DNA from 2 places in the Paenibacillus sp. FSL K6-1122 genome. Region 2 is predicted to be linked to the other one. Evidence: a T-box and tRNA genes for the amino acid it is inferred to sense, from the RefSeq annotation. Region 2 holds a T-box; the other holds one or more tRNA genes.
The links. The T-box of region 2 lies ahead of ileS (isoleucine--tRNA ligase). A T-box ahead of a tRNA ligase gene usually reads a tRNA of that ligase, here a tRNA-Ile.
Positions count from the first base shown of each region.

Region 1: it has a tRNA-Ile gene. The T-box ahead of ileS (isoleucine--tRNA ligase) is inferred to sense a tRNA for this amino acid. The anticodon was not compared.

Region 1 is NZ_CP150272.1:6,269,168-6,279,727, forward strand. Features, by position in the region: gene ppc (phosphoenolpyruvate carboxylase) at 1-2,001, opposite strand, end outside; gene NSQ20_RS27920 (WGxxGxxG family protein) at 2,579-2,926, shown strand; tRNA gene NSQ20_RS27925 (tRNA-Gly) at 3,161-3,231, opposite strand; tRNA gene NSQ20_RS27930 (tRNA-Pro) at 3,243-3,316, opposite strand; tRNA gene NSQ20_RS27935 (tRNA-Arg) at 3,332-3,408, opposite strand; tRNA gene NSQ20_RS27940 (tRNA-Gly) at 3,417-3,491, opposite strand; tRNA gene NSQ20_RS27945 (tRNA-Leu) at 3,502-3,582, opposite strand; tRNA gene NSQ20_RS27950 (tRNA-Lys) at 3,589-3,664, opposite strand; tRNA gene NSQ20_RS27955 (tRNA-Gln) at 3,674-3,748, opposite strand; tRNA gene NSQ20_RS27960 (tRNA-Val) at 3,758-3,833, opposite strand; tRNA gene NSQ20_RS27965 (tRNA-Glu) at 3,841-3,912, opposite strand; tRNA gene NSQ20_RS27970 (tRNA-Thr) at 3,923-3,995, opposite strand; tRNA gene NSQ20_RS27975 (tRNA-Asn) at 3,999-4,074, opposite strand; rRNA gene rrf (5S ribosomal RNA) at 4,159-4,275, opposite strand; rRNA gene NSQ20_RS27985 (23S ribosomal RNA) at 4,356-7,281, opposite strand; tRNA gene NSQ20_RS27990 (tRNA-Ala) at 7,490-7,565, opposite strand; tRNA gene NSQ20_RS27995 (tRNA-Ile) at 7,588-7,664, opposite strand; rRNA gene rrf (5S ribosomal RNA) at 7,701-7,817, opposite strand; rRNA gene NSQ20_RS28005 (16S ribosomal RNA) at 7,976-9,528, opposite strand; gene NSQ20_RS28010 (hypothetical protein) at 10,008-10,238, opposite strand; gene NSQ20_RS28015 (stage II sporulation protein M) at 10,394-10,560, opposite strand, start outside.
Region 2 is NZ_CP150272.1:4,933,806-4,944,365, forward strand. Features, by position in the region: gene NSQ20_RS22220 (RluA family pseudouridine synthase) at 1-950, opposite strand, end outside; gene lspA (signal peptidase II) at 934-1,428, opposite strand; gene NSQ20_RS22230 (TraR/DksA C4-type zinc finger protein) at 1,650-2,387, shown strand; gene NSQ20_RS22235 (DUF5665 domain-containing protein) at 2,426-2,785, opposite strand; gene ileS (isoleucine--tRNA ligase) at 2,951-6,049, opposite strand; T-box leader at 6,475-6,767, opposite strand; gene NSQ20_RS22245 (DivIVA domain-containing protein) at 6,825-7,334, opposite strand; gene NSQ20_RS22250 (YlmH/Sll1252 family protein) at 7,575-8,357, opposite strand; gene NSQ20_RS22255 (YggT family protein) at 8,373-8,642, opposite strand; gene NSQ20_RS22260 (cell division protein SepF) at 8,650-9,117, opposite strand; gene NSQ20_RS22265 (YggS family pyridoxal phosphate-dependent enzyme) at 9,108-9,809, opposite strand; gene pgeF (peptidoglycan editing factor PgeF) at 9,816-10,560, opposite strand, start outside.

The sequences.
Region 1 (10,560 bases), 1.3 Mb from region 2:
AATCCCCTGAAGGGAATAACGGGAAGAAATAACCTCTCCCTGCTCCGTAATCTTGATGCCCCCACCAATCGTATGTGGTGGTTGAGCAAGAATACTGCGGTTGAGTGGCATGCCGCCACGTCCAAGAGCCCCGCCACGTCCATGGAAGAACTTCAGCTTAACGCCGTGTTCATTACCTACAGCCGTGATGGCATTCATTGCTACACGCAATTCCCAGTTTGCTGTAACCACGCCGCCATCCTTGTTACTGTCTGAATAACCAAGCATGATTTCATGCAGTTCATTCCGTCCTTTTACGCTTGCGCGGTATACAGGAAGGTTGAACAGCTTCTGCATAATGTCCGAAGCCGCATGTAGATCATCAATCGTTTCAAACAGCGGTACCGCTTGAAGTGTAGATACAACGTCACCGTTGTGACCTTTGGTGAATAAGCCCACTTCTTTGGCAAATACCATAACCTCCAGCAAATCACTTGCGCCCTGCGTCATACTGATCAGGTAACTTGTGATACAGCCGTTCCCAAATTCGTTCTGGGCACGCTTGATGGTACGGAAGACATCCAGACACTCTTTGGTTCCCTCCGTGTATTGGTGATAAGGAGAAGTAAGTGGACGTGGATCATCCAGCAAACGAGCAAGCAGATCGATTTTACCGTCTTCAGTCAGACGCGCATAATCCTCTACAATGTTCATTTTCGCCAAAATCTCAGACATCGCATTTTCATGTTCCTTACTGTGCTGACGCACATCCAATGCTGCGGTATGGAAACCAAACAACTCGACTTGACGAATCATTTTGCGAATGGTCGTATCTGCTACGTAATCGGCAAAATGATGGCGCAGACTTCGATCAATAATCATCAGTTCATCAATCAAATCCTGTGCGCTATGATAACGGTCAGGCTGACCTAATTTGTTTTCATCCAGTACATTGTTCAGCTTGGCAATCATATAAGCCAATTTGATGCGGTATGGCTCTTTTTCATTCCGCCAGATATCCACTTTTTTCAATGTAACAGAATTACGATCCTGCTCAATCGACTGCACCAGCTCATCCGATACATGAATGATGTTTGTGCTGAAGCTGAGATGGCCCATAAGTTCAATCATAATCCGTTGGTATTCACGCAAAGCAAGCTTGCGTTGCATCAACAGTGTCTGCCATGTTACATCTGAAGTTACCGAAGGATTTCCATCCCGGTCTCCACCGATCCAGGAACCGAACCGCAAATACGTCGGCACATGCCAGTCATGGTCAGGATAAAATTTGTTCAGGCAGCGTTCCAGCTCCTGATATACATCCGGAAGTACGTGGAACAACGTTTCATGAAAGTAATACATCCCGTTCCGCACTTCATCAAGCACAGTCGGTTTGCGGTCGCGAAGTTCATCTGTCTGCCAGAGTGTAATAACCTCATTCAGCAGCTTCTCACGCAACTGTTCACGTTCACGCAACGTCAGCGTAGGATTATCAAGTGACATGACATCTTCGGATATCCGTTTATGAATGTCCAGAATAACCCGGCGCATAGCTTCGGTTGGGTGAGCTGTCATAACGAGTTCCAACGACAAATCGTCGAGAATCTCTTCCACCTCTATATGAGACAGTCCACGTTCCTTAAGATCCTGTACTGCTTTCTCAATCGATCCTGGCTGCACAGCGTCCCCAGCAGAACGTTCATAATCCCGTTTACGCCGGATCCGATGGTTTTGTTCAGCAATATTAACTAATTGAAAATAAATAGCGAAAGCCCGAATAACCTGGTGACGATTGTCCGAGTCTAATTCCTGGATCATCGTTTTGAACTCTGCATAGAGTTCTGGCAGAAATTCTGCACGTAACGATTTGCTCGTTTCCCGAATCTTCTCAACGATATCTAGAAGCTCCGTGCCGCCTTGATGGACAAGAACTTCTCCGAGTATATTGCCCAGGAACCGCACGTCTCGCCGAAGCAGGTTGTTGGATTGGCTTTTGCTGGCGGTTACCATAGTTTCAGTCATGCTTATCCTCCCATCTGATCGTTCCATTCGTACACGTAAATTTGACACCTTCATAACATCATACAATAAAATGGTACGAAAATCTTTATTTTTCTACTAGAAAAAATGGGGATTATCCCCGATTTACAGCACAAAAACACGCTTTTTTATTCATTTTCTTGTTCTGCTTCAATTAATGGTCATATACTGTCGCATGATACCTTTTTCACGTACTTTAGATAAATCAAAAGTCTCATACCTATTCTTAAAAACTCATAAATATACAGTTCTTTTAGATATGATCCCATGTACCTGATATTAAGGTTAAACCGCATAATTTCATTGTTTGAGAACAGATGATATACAAAGAAACATGACCGGCAAAGCAAGCTTTTGTATACTTTACCACAGTGACGCAATAAATTAAAGGTGTAATTATAATTTTCTTCCCACTACAGTCTGCTTACTAGGCAAGTTTCTTATGTATGTTGTTATTCAATTGGACTCAAAGGTATATCTTAACAGACTTTTTCTACATATTGTACTTGTCTTCTTGGGCAGATTAATCTGTAGCTCTTACTAAAAAGGAGGAATCCACATGATGAAGAAAGGTACAACAATTATTGCTTCCGTGCTTCTGGTGGCCGCGATGGCTGGCCCTGCTGCTGCTGATGGTCATATGTCCAAAGGAATGGATACAACCGGCTCACGTGTCCGGTCTTATCAGGACACCAACTACATGGACCGCACAAACACTAATTCTAACATGAATATGAACATGGATGGAAACTACCGCAACAATGGTGACTATCGTACCAACAATGTTCGGGCAAACGCCACAACAACCGACCGTGACAACGGCATGGATTGGGGCTGGCTTGGTTTGTTGGGACTGCTTGGATTAGCGGGCATGCGTAAAAGAGTGACGGATCGCAACGAACGTTAAATTGTACTCACGTCACTATACAATAGCTGCTACGTCTTAGAAGCAGCTCATCCACAGAGGTAAACAGAAGAGCCAAGACCCCTTTACTATTAAAATAGGGAGGTCTTGGCTCTTTTTTAAATAAACCTGTATTATACTTTACATAAATTATAATATAAAATAACTGCTGATTATTTCGTTAAATAAAATAAAAAAGCCTCTGCATCTGCAAAGGCTCTTTCATTATATTCTGTAAGCGGGTGATGGGAATCGAACCCACGCTATTAGCTTGGAAGGCTAAAGTTCTACCATTGAACTACACCCGCGTAAACAAAAATCGGGATGACACGATTTGAACATGCGACCCCCTGGTCCCAAACCAGGTGCTCTACCAAGCTGAGCTACATCCCGATACTAAAAAAATAATGGCGCGCCCTGAGAGATTCGAACTCCCGGCCTTTTGATTCGTAGTCAAACGCTCTATCCAGCTGAGCTAAGGGCGCAAAAATATTGGAGCGGAAGACGGGAATCGAACCCGCGACCCTCGCCTTGGCAAGGCGATGCTCTACCGCTGAGCCACTTCCGCAAATAAAGGATGCGCGTGGAGGGACTTGAACCCCCACGTCAAAGACGCTAGATCCTAAGTCTAGTGCGTCTGCCAATTCCGCCACACGCGCATATGATGGTGAGTCATGAAGGGCTCGAACCTTCGACACCCTGATTAAAAGTCAGGTGCTCTACCAACTGAGCTAATGACTCATACTAAAATGGCTGGGGATATAGGATTTGAACCTATGCATGACGGAGTCAAAGTCCGTTGCCTTACCGCTTGGCTAATCCCCAATAAAAATATGGTGGAGGCTGAGGGGATCGAACCCCCGACCCTCTGCTTGTAAGGCAGATGCTCTCCCAGCTGAGCTAAGCCTCCAACTATATGACCCGTAGGGGATTCGAACCCCTGTTACCTCCGTGAAAGGGAGGTGTCTTAACCCCTTGACCAACGGGCCCCATTTCCAAAGCTCTCAACCGGGATCGAACCGGTGACCTCATCCTTACCATGGATGCACTCTACCTACTGAGCTATGAGAGCAAATGGCTCCCCGAACAGGGCTCGAACCTGTGACAACTCGATTAACAGTCGAGTGCTCTACCAACTGAGCTATCAGGGAATAATATGCATTTGCAGGGCAAATGCAATTCATCGTACAACGTCCACATGCAGAGCCTGTTTTCTATGTATGATGAAAGAGTTCGCTTGGCGGCGTCCTACTCTCCCAGGACCCTGCAGTCCAAGTACCATCGGCGCTAGAGGGCTTAACGGTCGTGTTCGGGATGGGTACGTGTGGAACCCCTCCGCCATCGCCACCAAACGCAACGCTTAGCTTACATTTCAGAGATCGTTCTCTGAAAACTAGATTCGAAACGAAACATGCGAATTACAACTTGCTAATTGGATAAGCCCTCGACCGATTAGTACTGGTCAGCTCCATGCATTGCTGCACTTCCACCCCCAGCCTATCTACCTCGTCGTCTTCAAGGGGTCTTACATACTGGGAAATCTCATCTTGAGGGGGGCTTCACGCTTAGATGCTTTCAGCGTTTATCCCGTCCGTACATAGCTACCCAGCGGTGCTCCTGGCGGAACAACTGGTACACCAGCGGTACGTCCATCCCGGTCCTCTCGTACTAAGGACAGCTCCTCTCAAATTTCCTACGCCCACGACAGATAGGGACCGAACTGTCTCACGACGTTCTGAACCCAGCTCGCGTACCGCTTTAATGGGCGAACAGCCCAACCCTTGGGACCTACTTCAGCCCCAGGATGCGATGAGCCGACATCGAGGTGCCAAACCTCCCCGTCGATGTGGACTCTTGGGGGAGATAAGCCTGTTATCCCCAGGGTAGCTTTTATCCGTTGAGCGATGGCCCTTCCATGCGGTACCACCGGATCACTAAGCCCGACTTTCGTCCCTGCTCGACTTGTAGGTCTCGCAGTCAAGCTCCCTTATGCCTTTGCACTCTTCGAATGATTTCCAACCATTCTGAGGGAACCTTTGGGCGCCTCCGTTACTCTTTAGGAGGCGACCGCCCCAGTCAAACTGCCCACCTGACACTGTCCCCGCACCGGATTACGGTACCAGGTTAGAACCTAGATACGATCAGGGTGGTATCCCAACGTTGCCTCCACACAAGCTGGCGCTCATGCTTCAAAGGCTCCCACCTATCCTGTACAGATCGTACCCAAATTCAATATCAAGCTGCAGTAAAGCTCCATGGGGTCTTTCCGTCTTGTCGCGGGTAACCTGCATCTTCACAGGTATTAAAATTTCACCGGATCTCTCGTTGAGACAGCGCCCAAGTCGTTACGCCATTCGTGCGGGTCAGAATTTACCTGACAAGGAATTTCGCTACCTTAGGACCGTTATAGTTACGGCCGCCGTTTACTGGGGCTTCGGTTCACAGCTTCGGATTGCTCCTAACCACTCCCCTTAACCTTCCAGCACCGGGCAGGCGTCAGCCCGTATACTTCGCCTTACGGCTTCGCACAGACCTGTGTTTTTGCTAAACAGTCGCTTGGGCCTTTTCACTGCGGCCCCCTCGTGCTATTCACACTACCGGGGCACCCCTTCTCCCGAAGTTACGGGGTCATTTTGCCGAGTTCCTTAACGAGAGTTCTTCCGCGCGCCTTAGAATACTCTTCTCGCCTACCTGTGTCGGTTTGCGGTACGGGCACCATCACCTGGCTAGAGGCTTTTCTTGGCAGTGTGAGATCATGACCTTCGCTACTATAATTTTCGCTCCCCATCACAGCTCAGCCTTACAATGTGCGGATTTGCCTACACATCAGCCTTACTGCTTAGACGGACATCCATCAGTCCGCGTCACTACCCTACTGCGTCCCCCCATTGCTCATAACGGCTTACGGTGGTACAGGAATTTCGACCTGTTGTCCTTCGACTACGCCTTTCGGCCTCGCCTTAGGTCCCGACTTACCCTGAGCGGACGAGCCTTCCTCAGGAACCCTTAGGCTTTCGGCGGATCAGATTCTCACTGATCTTTTCGTTACTCATACCGGCATTCTCACTTGTATAATGTCCAGCGCTCCTTACGGTACACCTTCAACCCTTATACAACGCTCCCCTACCCCTGATGCAAAGCATCAAGCCATAGCTTCGGTGGTGTGTTTAGCCCCGTTACATTTTCGGCGCAGAGTCACTCGACCAGTGAGCTATTACGCACTCTTTCAATGATGGCTGCTTCTAAGCCAACATCCTGGTTGTCTGTGCAACTCCACATCCTTTCCCACTTAACACACACTTGGGGACCTTAGCTGATGGTCTGGGCTGTTTCCCTTTTGACAATGGATCTTAGCACTCACTGTCTGACTCCCGGAAGTAAGTCTATGGCATTCGGAGTTTGACTGAGCTTGGTAACCCTTGCGGGCCCCGCACCCAATCAGTGCTCTACCTCCACGACTCTGTTTTCCGAGGCTAGCCCTAAAGCTATTTCGGGGAGAACCAGCTATCTCCGAGTTCGATTGGAATTTCTCCGCTACCCCCACCTCATCCCCGCATTTTTCAACATGCGTGGGTTCGGGCCTCCAGTGCGTGTTACCGCACCTTCACCCTGGACAGGGGTAGATCACCCGGTTTCGGGTCTACGTCCACGTACTAAGTCGCCCTATTCAGACTCGCTTTCGCTGCGGCTCCGGCTCTTCACCTTAACCTTGCACGGGAACGTAACTCGCCGGTTCATTCTACAAAAGGCACGCCATCACCCCTAAAACGGGCTCTGACTTTTTGTAAGCACACGGTTTCAGGTTCTATTTCACTCCCCTTCCGGGGTGCTTTTCACCTTTCCCTCACGGTACTGCTTCACTATCGGTCGCTAGGAAGTATTTAGCCTTGGCAGATGGTCCTGCCGGATTCATACGGGGTTTCACGTGCCCCGCACTACTCGGGATCCGTCTCGGAGGGAACCAACTTTCAACTACAGGGCTTTTACCTTCTTTGGCGGGCCTTTCCAGACCTCTTCGCTTAACCGGTTCCTTTGTAACTCCATGTGAGACGTCCCACAACCCCAAAGAGCAAGCTCTCTGGTTTGGGCTTCTCCGCGTTCGCTCGCCGCTACTGACGGAATCACTATTGTTTTCTCTTCCTCAGGGTACTTAGATGTTTCAGTTCCCCTGGTATGCCTCTACACAACCTATGTATTCAGTTGTGAGTAACTGGAAATTACCCCAGCTGGGTTTCCCCATTCGGACACCCCCGGATCAAAGCTTGCTTACAGCTCCCCGAGGCAGTTTCGTTGTTCGCCACGTCCTTCATCGGCTCCTAGCGCCTAGGCATCCTCCGTGTGCTCTTAGTAGCTTAACCATTTTGTTCCGGTTTCGGTCGCTCGCTTCCCTTGTTTTGCTTGCGCAAAGCCAAAAGTCGCTCTCACCCGATACCATCACAAAAGCAATTTGACTACCGTTTTTATTAAAACTTGTTTAACACAAGTTCAGCTAAAAAGGAATGTTCTAATTCGCGTTTGTTTCGTTTCGATATCTAGTTTTCAAAGAACAAACTTGTAAGACTTTTTTGGTGGAGCCAAGCGGGATCGAACCGCTGACCTCCTGCTTGCAAGGCAGGCGCTCTCCCAGCTGAGCTATGGCCCCATATAAAGTTTAAAGGTATAGATGGTGGGCCCTGGTGGACTCGAACCACCGGCCTCACCCTTATCAGAGGTGCGCTCTAACCAACTGAGCTAAGGGCCCACATTATATATACTATTTGAACCCAAAATGGGTTACGCTTGGCGGCGTTCTACTCTCCCAGGACCCTGCGGTCCAAGTACCATTGACGCTGAAGGGCTTAACGGTCGTGTTCGGGATGGGAACGTGTGGAACCCCTTCGCTATCGCCACCAAACGTTTGAGAGTTTGAGCTCTCAAAACTGAGCAACGAGTGAGTTGCTTGTGCTCTTCATTTCATCCACACCGAAGTGACGGACCGAAATGAATCGCTGTTGCAGGTTCTAAGAACCTGCATATTTGAATGTTTCCGTTGCAGGAAACGATTCTCCATAGAAAGGAGGTGATCCAGCCGCACCTTCCGATACGGCTACCTTGTTACGACTTCACCCCAATCATCTATCCCACCTTCGGCGGCTGGCTCCTTGCGGTTACCCCACCGACTTCGGGTGTTATAAACTCTCGTGGTGTGACGGGCGGTGTGTACAAGACCCGGGAACGTATTCACCGCGGCATGCTGATCCGCGATTACTAGCAATTCCGACTTCATGCAGGCGAGTTGCAGCCTGCAATCCGAACTGAGACCGGCTTTGTTGGGATTGGCTCCATCTCGCGATTTCGCAGCCCGTTGTACCGGCCATTGTAGTACGTGTGTAGCCCAGGTCATAAGGGGCATGATGATTTGACGTCATCCCCACCTTCCTCCGGTTTGTCACCGGCAGTCTATCTAGAGTGCCCACCCGAAGTGCTGGCAACTAAATATAAGGGTTGCGCTCGTTGCGGGACTTAACCCAACATCTCACGACACGAGCTGACGACAACCATGCACCACCTGTCTTGAATGTTCCGAAGAAAAGGTACATCTCTGCACCGGTCATTCAGATGTCAAGACCTGGTAAGGTTCTTCGCGTTGCTTCGAATTAAACCACATACTCCACTGCTTGTGCGGGTCCCCGTCAATTCCTTTGAGTTTCAGTCTTGCGACCGTACTCCCCAGGCGGAGTGCTTAATGTGTTAACTTCGGCACCAAGGGTATCGAAACCCCTAACACCTAGCACTCATCGTTTACGGCGTGGACTACCAGGGTATCTAATCCTGTTTGCTCCCCACGCTTTCGCGCCTCAGCGTCAGTTACAGCCCAGAGAGTCGCCTTCGCCACTGGTGTTCCTCCACATATCTACGCATTTCACCGCTACACGTGGAATTCCACTCTCCTCTTCTGCACTCAAGTCACCCAGTTTCCAGTGCGATCCGGGGTTGAGCCCCGGGATTAAACACCAGACTTAAATGACCGCCTGCGCGCGCTTTACGCCCAATAATTCCGGACAACGCTTGCCCCCTACGTATTACCGCGGCTGCTGGCACGTAGTTAGCCGGGGCTTTCTTCTCAGGTACCGTCACCTTGAGAGCAGTTACTCTCCCAAGCGTTCTTCCCTGGCAACAGAGCTTTACGATCCGAAAACCTTCATCACTCACGCGGCATTGCTCCGTCAGGCTTTCGCCCATTGCGGAAGATTCCCTACTGCTGCCTCCCGTAGGAGTCTGGGCCGTGTCTCAGTCCCAGTGTGGCCGATCACCCTCTCAGGTCGGCTACGCATCGTCGCCTTGGTGAGCCGTTACCTCACCAACTAGCTAATGCGCCGCAGGCCCATCCCCAAGTGACAGATTGCTCCGTCTTTCCAGTTTCCTTCAGGCGAAGAAAACAATTATTCGGTATTAGCTACCGTTTCCGGTAGTTGTCCCAAACTTGAGGGCAGGTTGCCTACGTGTTACTCACCCGTCCGCCGCTAACTATCAGAGAAGCAAGCTTCTCTTCAAGTCCGCTCGACTTGCATGTATTAGGCATGCCGCCAGCGTTCGTCCTGAGCCAGGATCAAACTCTCCAATAAAGTATTGAAAAGAGCGATAAGCTCATTTTGAATCTGACGAGATTAAAAATCTCATTTGTGCTCCAGTCGATTCAAGCTAAGGCTTGTTTCAAACTTTCGCGTTCATTCTGCAAGCAGAATGTTTACTCACTCGTTGTTCAGTTTTCAAAGATCAAACATTCAATTTAGTGCTGTTTTTCATGTTGTCGTCGTTTCAGCGGCGACTTTTATAATATATCATGTTGAAGTTCTCTTTGCAAGCATTATTTTTTCGATTATTTTCAATCGCTTTATTTTCATGCTTGTTTCCGTGAACCGCTCCTAAAAAAGGAACGAAAATTAATTTACCATATGAAATTAGAAAGGTCAACCCTTTTTCGACAAAAAGTATGAACCCCTCAGCAATTTCACATTCTCATAGTTCAGAGGTACAGCACCCGCTATGAAGAGCCGCACCTCCCTTCCACTACTGTAAATCGAATATATGACCAGCTTCAGCATTATGGCTTCGACTTTTTCAGCTTCCCACCTCTGGCGTACTTGGACAACTCTTTTGGCGGGGCAAAGCGTGCATACATGCGGAACACAGTCTTATATCGGCTCGCGATAGCATATTTGATCTCTTGGTCAAGACGATTATCACTTAGATCGAAAAGCATCTCATCTAATTCTTTACGCAGCACATAGTCTAGTTCCTTGCATTCCTTCTCGTTAAACAACATACCCAGCATTAGAGTTCTCCTTTTTGTGCATAGCCTCTTTATCACACTTACACAAGTTTCATGCAACACCCCGTGCATTCTCGCTTTTGTGGGTGCTGCTGAAACCCGTTTTATTGTTATGGTCAACTTTCTGAAAATTTATGAATGCCAACCATCACAAAATTTTATCCTCTCACCAGAGTATACGTAAGTGTGCTTTCGATGATTGCTGCAACAAGAAGCAAGATGACAACCCAAAAGGATGCCGTTAGCGTCCTATTCATGAATGCTCTCCACCGGGTACCCATCGTATTTCGCTTGTCACTTCCAAGTTGTGCAAGGCTTTTGATAA
Region 2 (10,560 bases):
AGCACGTCTTCCATATCTTGCGGAATCGGAGCTGAAAATTCAAGGTATTCTCCCGTTGTTGGATGCACAAATCCAAGAATGGCCGCATGAAGAGCCTGTCCTTGCATTTTGATGCCTTTATTCCGTCCATAAGTTGGATCTCCTACAAGCGGGTGACCAATAAATTTCATGTGAACCCGAATCTGGTGAGTACGTCCTGTCTCCAGTTTCAATTCCAGCAAGGTGTAATCATTAATCCGCTCTGTAACGGTAAAATGCGTAACGGCATGTTTACTGTTACGTTCTGTGACCGTATACATTTTGCGGTCATTGGTATCGCGTCCAATCGGTGCATCAATGGTCCCTTGATCATGGTTAAGATGACCATGAACAAGCGCAATATACCGTCTATTCACCGTATGTTCCTTCAACTGAGCAGCCAGTGATGCATGCGCACGATCGTTCTTGGCAGCCATAATCAGGCCAGATGTATCCTTATCGATACGATGCACAATACCAGGACGCAACTCCCCATTAATACCCGAGAGGTCTTTGCAGTGATGCATAAGTGCATTAACGAGGGTACCCGACGTGTGTCCTGGTGCCGGATGCACCACAAGACCACGCTGTTTGTTGATCACGATCAGGTCGCTATCTTCATATACCACTTCCAGCGGAATATCTTCGGCAATGATCTCCACAGCAGCTGGTTCTGGAATCTGTAACTCAACCAGATCCCCTTCGGATAACTTGGCATTGGCTTTGACTACAGCACCATTTACCGTAACCATTCCGTCTCCGATCCACAATTGAACTTGGGAGCGAGATACGTTATCCACGGCTTCCGTAATATATTTGTCAATTCGTTCTTTTTTATGTTCAGCGGCAACGGTCCATTCCATACGTTCATTGCCATTCATTAGTTCTTCGTCGTTAATCTGTTCCTTATTCGGATTACTCATGATGTTCATTCCCTTCAATCTTCGCGGCTGCTTTTTCGCGCCGTCCTTCAAGCAATGTCTCCACTATGATCAACCCTACACCGATGCAGATTGCCGAATCGGCGATGTTAAAAATGGGAAACGTATAACTTCCAAAATTAAGTTGTACAAAATCTACAACTTCTCCGGTCAATGCCCGGTCAAGGAAGTTGCCAATTGCTCCACCAAGCACCAAACTAAGCGCCACAGGCAGCAATTTGTGCGGGGTATCTTTTACCTTTTGCAAATACCAAATCAAGGCAACGACCACAATCAACGTAACCACGATAAAGAACCAACGCTGGTCTTGCAGAATGCCAAATGCTGCTCCTGAGTTACGATGTGATGTGATGACAAAGAAATTGCCGATGACCGGAATTTCTTCTCTGAGTTCCATCCGGGTTGCAATCAGATACTTGGTTCCCTGATCCAATAAAAATACGATAAAAGCGAGGATATAATACACCACGTTTGTTTGTCACTCCGTTCTTGTCTTTTCCAAACGATACCAGGCTTACGCCAGACTTGTTTATTGTAGCACAGCTGTTTGGAAATCGTCCACGACGCGCTACATCGCAATGCTTATGGCAAAAACGATAACATTTCCCTTCTGTAATCTTGCCCTCAATGGCACATCCTACAATAGAGTCAAAATCCGGATTCCAGCATGAAAGCAGAAAGGGGAAAATCATGTCACATTTTACTAACGAACAACTGCAATTTTTACGTTCCCAACTGATGTCCGATAAGCGCGATATTGAACATAGACTGTCGGAAAACGAGCATTATGGCCTTGGAGACTCCCTTAAACTACAGACAGGTGAATTATCACCAATTGATAATCATCCTGGTGACATAGCCACGGAGGTGTATGAACGCGAGAAAGATATTTCCCTGCTGGAACATGATGAATTCCAATTGGAACGAATCGATTCTGCACTGCACTCCATCGAAGAAGGACATTACGGTACATGTGCGGTCTGTCAGCAACCCATCCCTTATGAACGCATGGAAGCTGTCCCCTACACCAAATACTGCAAAAAACATCAACCAGAAACCGTTGTCTCTGAGAACCGCCCTGTAGAGGAAGAATTCCTTGCCCCGGCATTTGGTCGAACCAGTCTGGACGAGCGAGATGATCAAAATGGCTTCGATGGTGAAGACACTTGGCAGATTGTTGAAAGTTGGGGCACATCGAACTCACCAGCCATGGCTGAAGGACGCGATATCGACAGCTATGATGTTATGGCGATTGAAGCTACCGATGAAGTGGAAGGCTGCGTTGAAGCGTACGAAAGTTTTGTTGCCACGGACATCTATGGTCATGACGTCTCCATCGTGCGCAATAGGCAATATCGTCAGTACCTGGAGAACCGTGAGGGCGAGGGTCTGTTAGAACCGGATATGGAGACGGATGACATTTACTAAATGTACTTTGATATCTTTCACCTTTAATTACTAATCGCTTAGTAAGTGTTCATATCAAGCTGACGCTGGACAATGCGCACAATATCAGCGATGTAATCTCCAACAATGGGAAGATTGAGCGCCCCAAGTAGCTGCAAAACGTAAATGATCGTTGCTGCGAAAAAGGTAAACCCAATCGCAATCCCCACACCTCGTGCGGCTCCTGACAACAGGTTAAGTCCAATCAATTTCCATGGCCTGTTCAGCAATTCTGTGTATTGCGCAATTCGTGAACGTTCCAGTTCATTCGCCAGACGGTTTGTCAGGGTATGTAACTCTTCAATTTTGTCATGGGAATTGAGATTATCTGACGTTGATTGTTGTGAAGTGGATGCAGTTTGCTTGTCATGTTCGCTCATGTTTTGGTCAGTTCCTTTGATCAATATAGATTGACTGCACTATAGAATCATTGCCTTATTGCCTAAAAAACAAACGAGCCCAGATACAGGGAATATGTCCCTGCCTCTGCGGCTCGTTTGTTTATGCTCTATATTCTATCCCTGTTGAATGGGACATGCTCCGAATTACGCTTCGATGTAAATACCGATCGATTTGCCTCCGGCTTCAACACGTTCCATCGACTCATTCGAACCAAATGTAACTTCGGTTACGAGAACATTTTCACGCAACACATCATCAAACGCCTGAATAGCTTCCTGAAGAGATGCATCCACATCCAGTGTCAAACGTACTCTTTTCTCAATTGGCAGATCCAGTCGTTTCCGGGTATCCTGCACAGCACGAACCACTTCACGGACCCAGCCTTCCTGTTCCAATGCTGGCGTGATTTCGGTATTGAGCGCAACCGTCAGACCGTAACCCGATGCTGAAGCAAAACCTGATTTGGCCTGTTTATCAACCAATAATTCTTCGCTCGTCACTTGCAGCTCTTCGCCTTCCGGAGAAACGATGTTCAGCACACCCTCCGAAACCACTTTACGCGTCTCATCGGCCGTCATTCCCTTGAAGAAGTTTTGCAGGAATCCTACGTTTTTACCGTATTTCTTACCTGCAACTTTCAGGTTCAGCTTCAATGTAAAGTCAACGAATTCCGCATCATTATGCTCCGTACGGATTCCTTTTACATTGATCTCTTCCTTGATGATCTCTTCATAACTTGCCAGGTCAAACCCTTTATCGAGTGAAACGATCAATTCGGACAGTGGCTGACGTGTCTTGATGCCTGTTTCGTTACGAACGTTACGGGCAAGTTCAACCACGCGGCGAGCCGTCTCCATATCCTGTTCCAGCCCTGCATCAATCAGCGCTTCGTTGGCTACTGGATAGTCTTCCATGTGCACACTCTCACCTGTTGCAAGGTTCAGATAGATGTCTTCTGCCAGCATCGGTGTAAACGGAGCAACCAACTTCGCAGTAGTCACCAGTACCTCAGTCAATGTACGGTAAGCGTCCAATTTATCGTCTGTCAGGCCACTGCCCCAGAAACGGTCACGGGAACGACGGATGTACCAGTTACTCAACTCATCAACAAATGCTTCAATCGCTTTGGAAGAGTTCAGATAGTCGTTAACCAGCAGCGCTTTTTCTACAACCAAGATCAGGCTGTTCAGTCTCGACAGAATCCAGCGATCCAGCTTGTGTGCGGACAGTTGGAACGGGTGCTCCTGTGGATCAAATCCATCAATGGTAGCATAAAGCGTCAGGAATGCATGGGTGTTGACCAGCGTATCCACCATTTTGGATTTGGCTTCCCCTACGATACCTTTGGAGAAACGTTTGCTGTTCCACGGTGCACTGTCAGACAACAAAGCCCAGCGGAATGCATCTGTACCGTATTCTTCAATTACTTCCCAAGGATCGATAACGTTACCTTTGGATTTGGACATCTTCTGTCCGTTCTCGTCAAGAACGTGTCCTGTAGCCATAACCGCTTTGTAAGGCGCTTTGCCTGTCAAAAGGGTGGAAACCGCCAGCAAGCTGTAGAACCAGCCACGTGTCTGGTCAATTCCCTCACAGATCATATCCGCAGGATACTGCTGTTCGAATACTTCTTTATTTTCAAATGGATAGTGCTGCTGGGCAAACGGCATGGAGCCGCTGTCGAACCAGACATCGATCACTTCCGGTGTACGTTTCATCTCATATTTGCCACAAGAGCTCATGACTTTAACTTCATCCACATATGGTTTATGCAATTCAAGATTCTCAGGCACATCACCTACCGCACGAGCACGCAATTCTGCAATGCTGTGTGGTGCAAATTGTTCGCCAGTCTCCTCGCACACCCAGATGTTCAGCGGAGTTCCCCAATAACGATCACGGCTGATGTTCCAATCCACCAGATCCTCAAGGAATTTCCCGAAGCGACCTTCACGAACGTGACCTGGGTACCAATCCACTTCACTGTTGTTGGCAATCAATTGGTCCTTGATGGCTGTTGTTTGGATAAACCAGCTGTCCATCGCATAGTACAGAAGCGGTGTATCACAACGCCAGCAGAATGGATAGCTGTGCTCATATTTTTCTTTGCTGAACAACCGTCCATGCTCAGACAGATATCTTACGATATCAATATCACAATCCTTCACGAAACGTCCCGCAAAGTCAGTAACCTCAGCGACAAATTTGCCTTCCAAGTCCACCATGTTCACAAAGCTGATCCCATTCTCACGGCATACACGGTAGTCATCTTCACCATGGGCAGGAGCCATGTGTACGATACCCGTACCACTTGCATCCGTTACAAAGCCTGCACCCAGAATGATGTTGGCTTTCTCAGCCTGTACGTAGTTGAACGGAGGATCATACGTTTTGCCAACCAGATCAGCACCTTTCAGTGCACCGATGATTTCATACTCACCCTTGGTATCTTTCATCACTTTTTCAACTAGATTGGTTGCCATGATGTACACTTCATCACCTTGACGAACACGGGAGTAGTCCATATCCGGATTCACGGCAAGTGCAACGTGTGAAGGCAGTGTCCAAGGTGTTGTCGTCCAAGCCAGTACAAATTCTCCGCTGTCATTCAGTTTGAATTTCGCTGTAGCACTCAGATCTTTGACGTCTTTGTACCCTTGTGCAACTTCATGGGAACTCAGTGTTGTCTGACAAGAAGGACAATACGGGCTCACACGGTGACCACGATACAACAGGCCTTTCTCATGGATCGTCGCCAGGATGTTCCATACACTCTCGATGTAGTTGTTATCAAGGGTGATATACGGGTTATTCATATCCGTCCAATATCCGATGCCTTCTGTCAAATCACGCCATTGTTGCTCGTACTCGAATACGCTCGCTTTACATTCGTTAATGAATTTCTCCACGCCATAATCTTCGATTTCCCACTTGTGGGAGATACCAAGCTTCTTCTGTACACCCAGTTCTACAGGCAGACCATGTGTATCCCAGCCTGCTTTACGAACAACACGGTAACCCTTCATCGTGTTATACCGTCCAACAAAATCCTTGATTACCCGTCCCAGTACGTGACCGATATGCGGTTTACCGTTTGCTGTAGGCGGCCCTTCATAAAATACGAAGTTTGGCTTGCCCTCCCGGTTTTCGATGGATCTTTTGAATGTATTCTCCGTTTTCCATTTATCTAACACGCGTAATTCTCTGGCACGTGCCTTCTCTTTGACGTCAACTCGTTGCATGATGATTATCTTCCCTTTCTTTGGTTGGATTGTGGACCGTCCACAAAAAGCGTTTCAATCCCCCTAAATCCCCCTTGCCAAGGGGGACCCCATAGGCGCTCCGCCTTCTGGACACCCGGGATGGGTTATCGGTGGGGGAGCGCTGGCGCTTATGGGCGAGGGTTAATGTGCGTGATGGCGGCCATTTTGCGGCTGTTCCCTGCATGAACGCCGCATGGCCTTACCGCGAGGCGGGTGTTGCCGGGTGCTTCGCTTTCCCGGCGAGCGGCTCTCTCCTTGAGGTCCCTTCGGGCCTCATGGACGTTCGCCTTGGCGAAACCCGTGTGCCGGGTGCTTCGCTTTCCCGGCGGGCGGCTCTCTCCTTGAGGTCCCTTCGGGCCTCATGAACGTTCGCCTTTTTTGGACACAAAAAAGCCCCGTCCCTGGAAAGGGACGAGACTATACTCGCGTTACCACCCTAATTCTGTTCATCACAAACCACATCCAGGCAAACCTGGGTATGCTCTGTCATCAACAGCGCTTATGCCCCGCTAAACTACTGCAGGGTGCCGTTATAACGTACGGCTTACGGTTCGGCTTACACACGGCAATCATAATCACCGCTTCAGCGTCACTTCTCCGGGGAGATATTCGGCTATAACTCATCCATTGGTTTGCACCAACCACCAACTCTCTGAGGGATGAGATCATAACGTACTGAACCCGTCATGGAATCACTATTCATTATGAATATAGTTATAGCCTCTTTGCAGACAAAAGTCAACCAGGCGACAGACTAATAAATTTCTTTCATCTCCCGCTCACGGTCACGCACTTCCTGCTCCCGGCTCTCCAGCACTTCCCAACCATCCTGAGTCAACAGTTCAAGCTGCGCTTCAACAAGCGTGCGGAAACGGGCACGATAAATCGAGGCCTGCTTTTTCAGTTCTTCCACTTCCAAAGCAATTTTGCGAGATTTGCCCAACGATTCGTTCACGATCCGGTCTGCATTTTTCTCTGCTTCCTTCACGATCAACTGCGCTTCTTTCTTCGCATTACCCTTCACATCATCAGCAGCTTCCTGCGCAATGATAATCGTTTTGCTAAGCGTCTCTTCAATTGTAGAAAAATGATCCAGTTTCTCCTGAACGGACAGCAACTGATTGCTCAGCTCTTTGTTCTCGCGAATGACGCCTTCGTAATCTTTGATGACTTGATCCAGGAATTCATTGACTTCATCCTCGTCATACCCGCGCAAACGTCGGGAAAATTCCTTGTTGTGTATGTCCAGCGGCGTTAATGGCATGCTGTCCACCTCCTGTTAAAGTTCCTTCCCGTCCAGAGAAGGTTTGCAGCATATGGGTACCACCCAAGGGGCCGTATCGTTGATGCCTAACCTTGGCAACGTATACGGAATGCAGGATCAGAATTGCATCCTCCAACGTTCATGTAAAGCTTTGACTTAATGTTTATCGGATACACCGCGTATTTTCTACACCTTTATGATAAACATTTCGACAAGAAAGCGGATTTTCCTGCAACAGACTCAGGCAAATTTGCCGATTTTCACTCGGCAGCGCCCTTTTTTGGTCATCCCATCCTGTTCCATAACCTTGAAGCGGCCAAATCCCTGAATGGATACGACATCACCCGCTTTTAGCGATTTGGAGGGATCTTCCTCAACTTTCCAGTTCACACGGCAGCGACCAGCTTTGATCGGCGCCAGCACTTTACTGCGACTAAGCCGATACACATCTGCGCAGATTCCATCCAAACGAAGAGAAGCGACCGTAATGTCCATCGTCTCCAGTTTACTCTCTGACCATCGCATCTGATTCAAAGGAAGTAACTCTGTGAACACATGTAACCGATGCACCTGATTCAGTTGAAGCGATAAAAAAGCGCCGGTTTCCGCCGCCACCACTGTATGGCAACCGTCCTCCAGCACTTGGATATCCCCGATCTTTCCACGTTTCATCCCAAGCCCGAGCAGGGAACCCATATAGTCCCCATGCTCCAGCTCCGAGATTTTCTGATCATCAGACGTAATACTGAGCACCTGCATACCCATATCCTCATCATCCAGATACATATAATCAGGTGCAACCAGCGCACGCTTGCGTTCAGCAGCCTCGTAACCACCATCCAGACGAATCTGAACGTCGTTACGGCGATTGGCAAGAGTCTGTAATATAAAAACCTGTCTTGGATCAAGAAAGTCAGTTAGCTTCATGTCATGATACTTACCCGCCTGCTCAACCCAATCCGAAGCCTTATCTACATAATCCCGCTCATCATGGCTAAAATGTTCGTAAATTTCACCGCTCATCTATGTCACCCTACCCTAATATGCAAAATACCGAAGTATGGAGATCAGCCCATTAAGCGCAAGTTGCAGAACGATCAGCGCCACAATCGGGGAAATATCCAGCACACCGAACAAAGGCGGTATAAATCGGCGAAACGGTCTTAGATATGGTTCCACTAATTTGCCCAGCCATTCACCGATGAAGCTTTCCCGCGCATTGGGAAGCCAAGACATCAATATGTAGACAATGACCATGTAAAAGTAAATCTGGTATAACGTGTACAACACGCTTTCAATCTGATACAAAAGTGGCTCACCTCATTCTGTTATAATCTTGCTCGCTGTCAGCCAGTATTTCCGTAATTGATCCCTGAATTTCAACCGTATCTGGCGTACAGAGAAAAATGTTTCCGCCGATTTTGGAAATACCGCCACCCAATGCATATACCGTGCCACTCAAAAAATCTATAACGCGCAGCGCTTGGTCCTGGCGAATTCGTTGCAAGTTCACCACAACGGTACGATGCGAACGCAGATGGTCGGCAATTTCCTGAGCCTCGTCATAAGAACGCGGTTCATACAGGACAACTTTAACATTTTTCTGGGAATGAATGCTCACCACATTATTCCCCCTTTGGTTTCTACGTTTATCGAGACTGGAGGTTTCAGCTTCCTGATGTTCAGCCTCATTTTCCTCCTGCGCAGCCATTCGTTCACGTTCCACAATCTCTTCCTCTTCCTGAAGTCCGAGGAAATTCATAAATTTATTCATTACGCCCATCGTGAACCCTCCTCTTTTCCTACGAGAATCGATCCTAGCCGTACCCAGGTTGCACCTTCTTCAATGGCCACTTCAAAATCATTGGACATCCCCATCGACAGTTCAGTCAATGGTTCTGCTGTAAGGGCTTGTCCATTCAGTTGATCTCTCAGCTCACGCAATCCACGAAATACGGGACGCGTCAGCTCCGGATCTTCCTCATGAGGTGCCATAGTCATTAGGCCAACGACCTTGAGATTGTTGAACGAACGAATATCACGCAAAAAAGAACTTGCCTGTTCAGGCTGTAATCCATACTTGCTCTCTTCACCCGAAATATTCACCTGCAAAAACGTTTCCACTTGGATGCCAAGTGAAGCTGCTTTTTTATCCAACTCCTTCGCCAATGACAAACGATCCAGTGAATGTATGTAACGAAACTTGCCAATCACGTCTTTCACCTTGTTTGTCTGCAAATGACCGATAAAGTGCCAGGTACCCTGCTGACCAAAAGCTTCCCATTTGGCCTGTGCATCCTGCCACCGATTTTCTCCAATATGCTCAAGACCATGATCCAGCACCGATCCCGTTGTTTCAAGTGAGACATATTTCGTGACCGCAATCACATTCACATCATCACGATGACGGTTACTGCGCCGACATGCATCCTCGATCTTCTGATTTACCTGTTGTATACGCTCCTCCAATGACACAGAGGGTCACCTCTCTTCCAGCCCAATCCAGCTCGCCATCCGCCCTGTAACACCATTTTCCTTCCGATAGGAGAAAAATAGTTCGGGATGACAACTTGTACACCATGTTGTACATTCGATATGATCCGGCATTATTCCTGCTTTCATCATAATGTGTCGATTACATTCTTTCAAGTTTAACATCGTTTTACCGTTATTCACGGCTCGATATGCTTGTTTAGAAGCAGAATCCTCGTATTTATCATTAACCGGGGAATCATCAAACCAAACCCGTACATGCTGCATGACCGCCTCATCCACTTCATAACAGCAATCCCCGATCGACGGACCGATTGCAGCTCGAATGTCCTGCCTACGGCTGCCATACTCCCGTTCCATCGTCTCCACCATGGATACAGCGATACCCGCGACTGTACCTTTCCAGCCGGCATGAGCAAGACCTACCGCCTGCTGCACAGGGTCATAGAAATAAAGCGGAACACAGTCTGCGTAGAAAGAAGTCAGCAGCACACCAGGCACATTCGTGACCAATCCATCCGTATCCTGCAACGCAGATTGACGATCAAGTAATCCTCTGCTCCGATCTTCAGCGGTAATTACAGCTACATGTTTGCCATGCACCTGCTCTCCACAGGTCCATGCTTCTGCTGCAAAACCAAGCTTCTCGGTTACAAGCCTGCGGTTGTTAAGTACAACTTCAGGATCATCCCCCACATGATAAGCACAATTAAGCGTAGCATACGGAACTTTT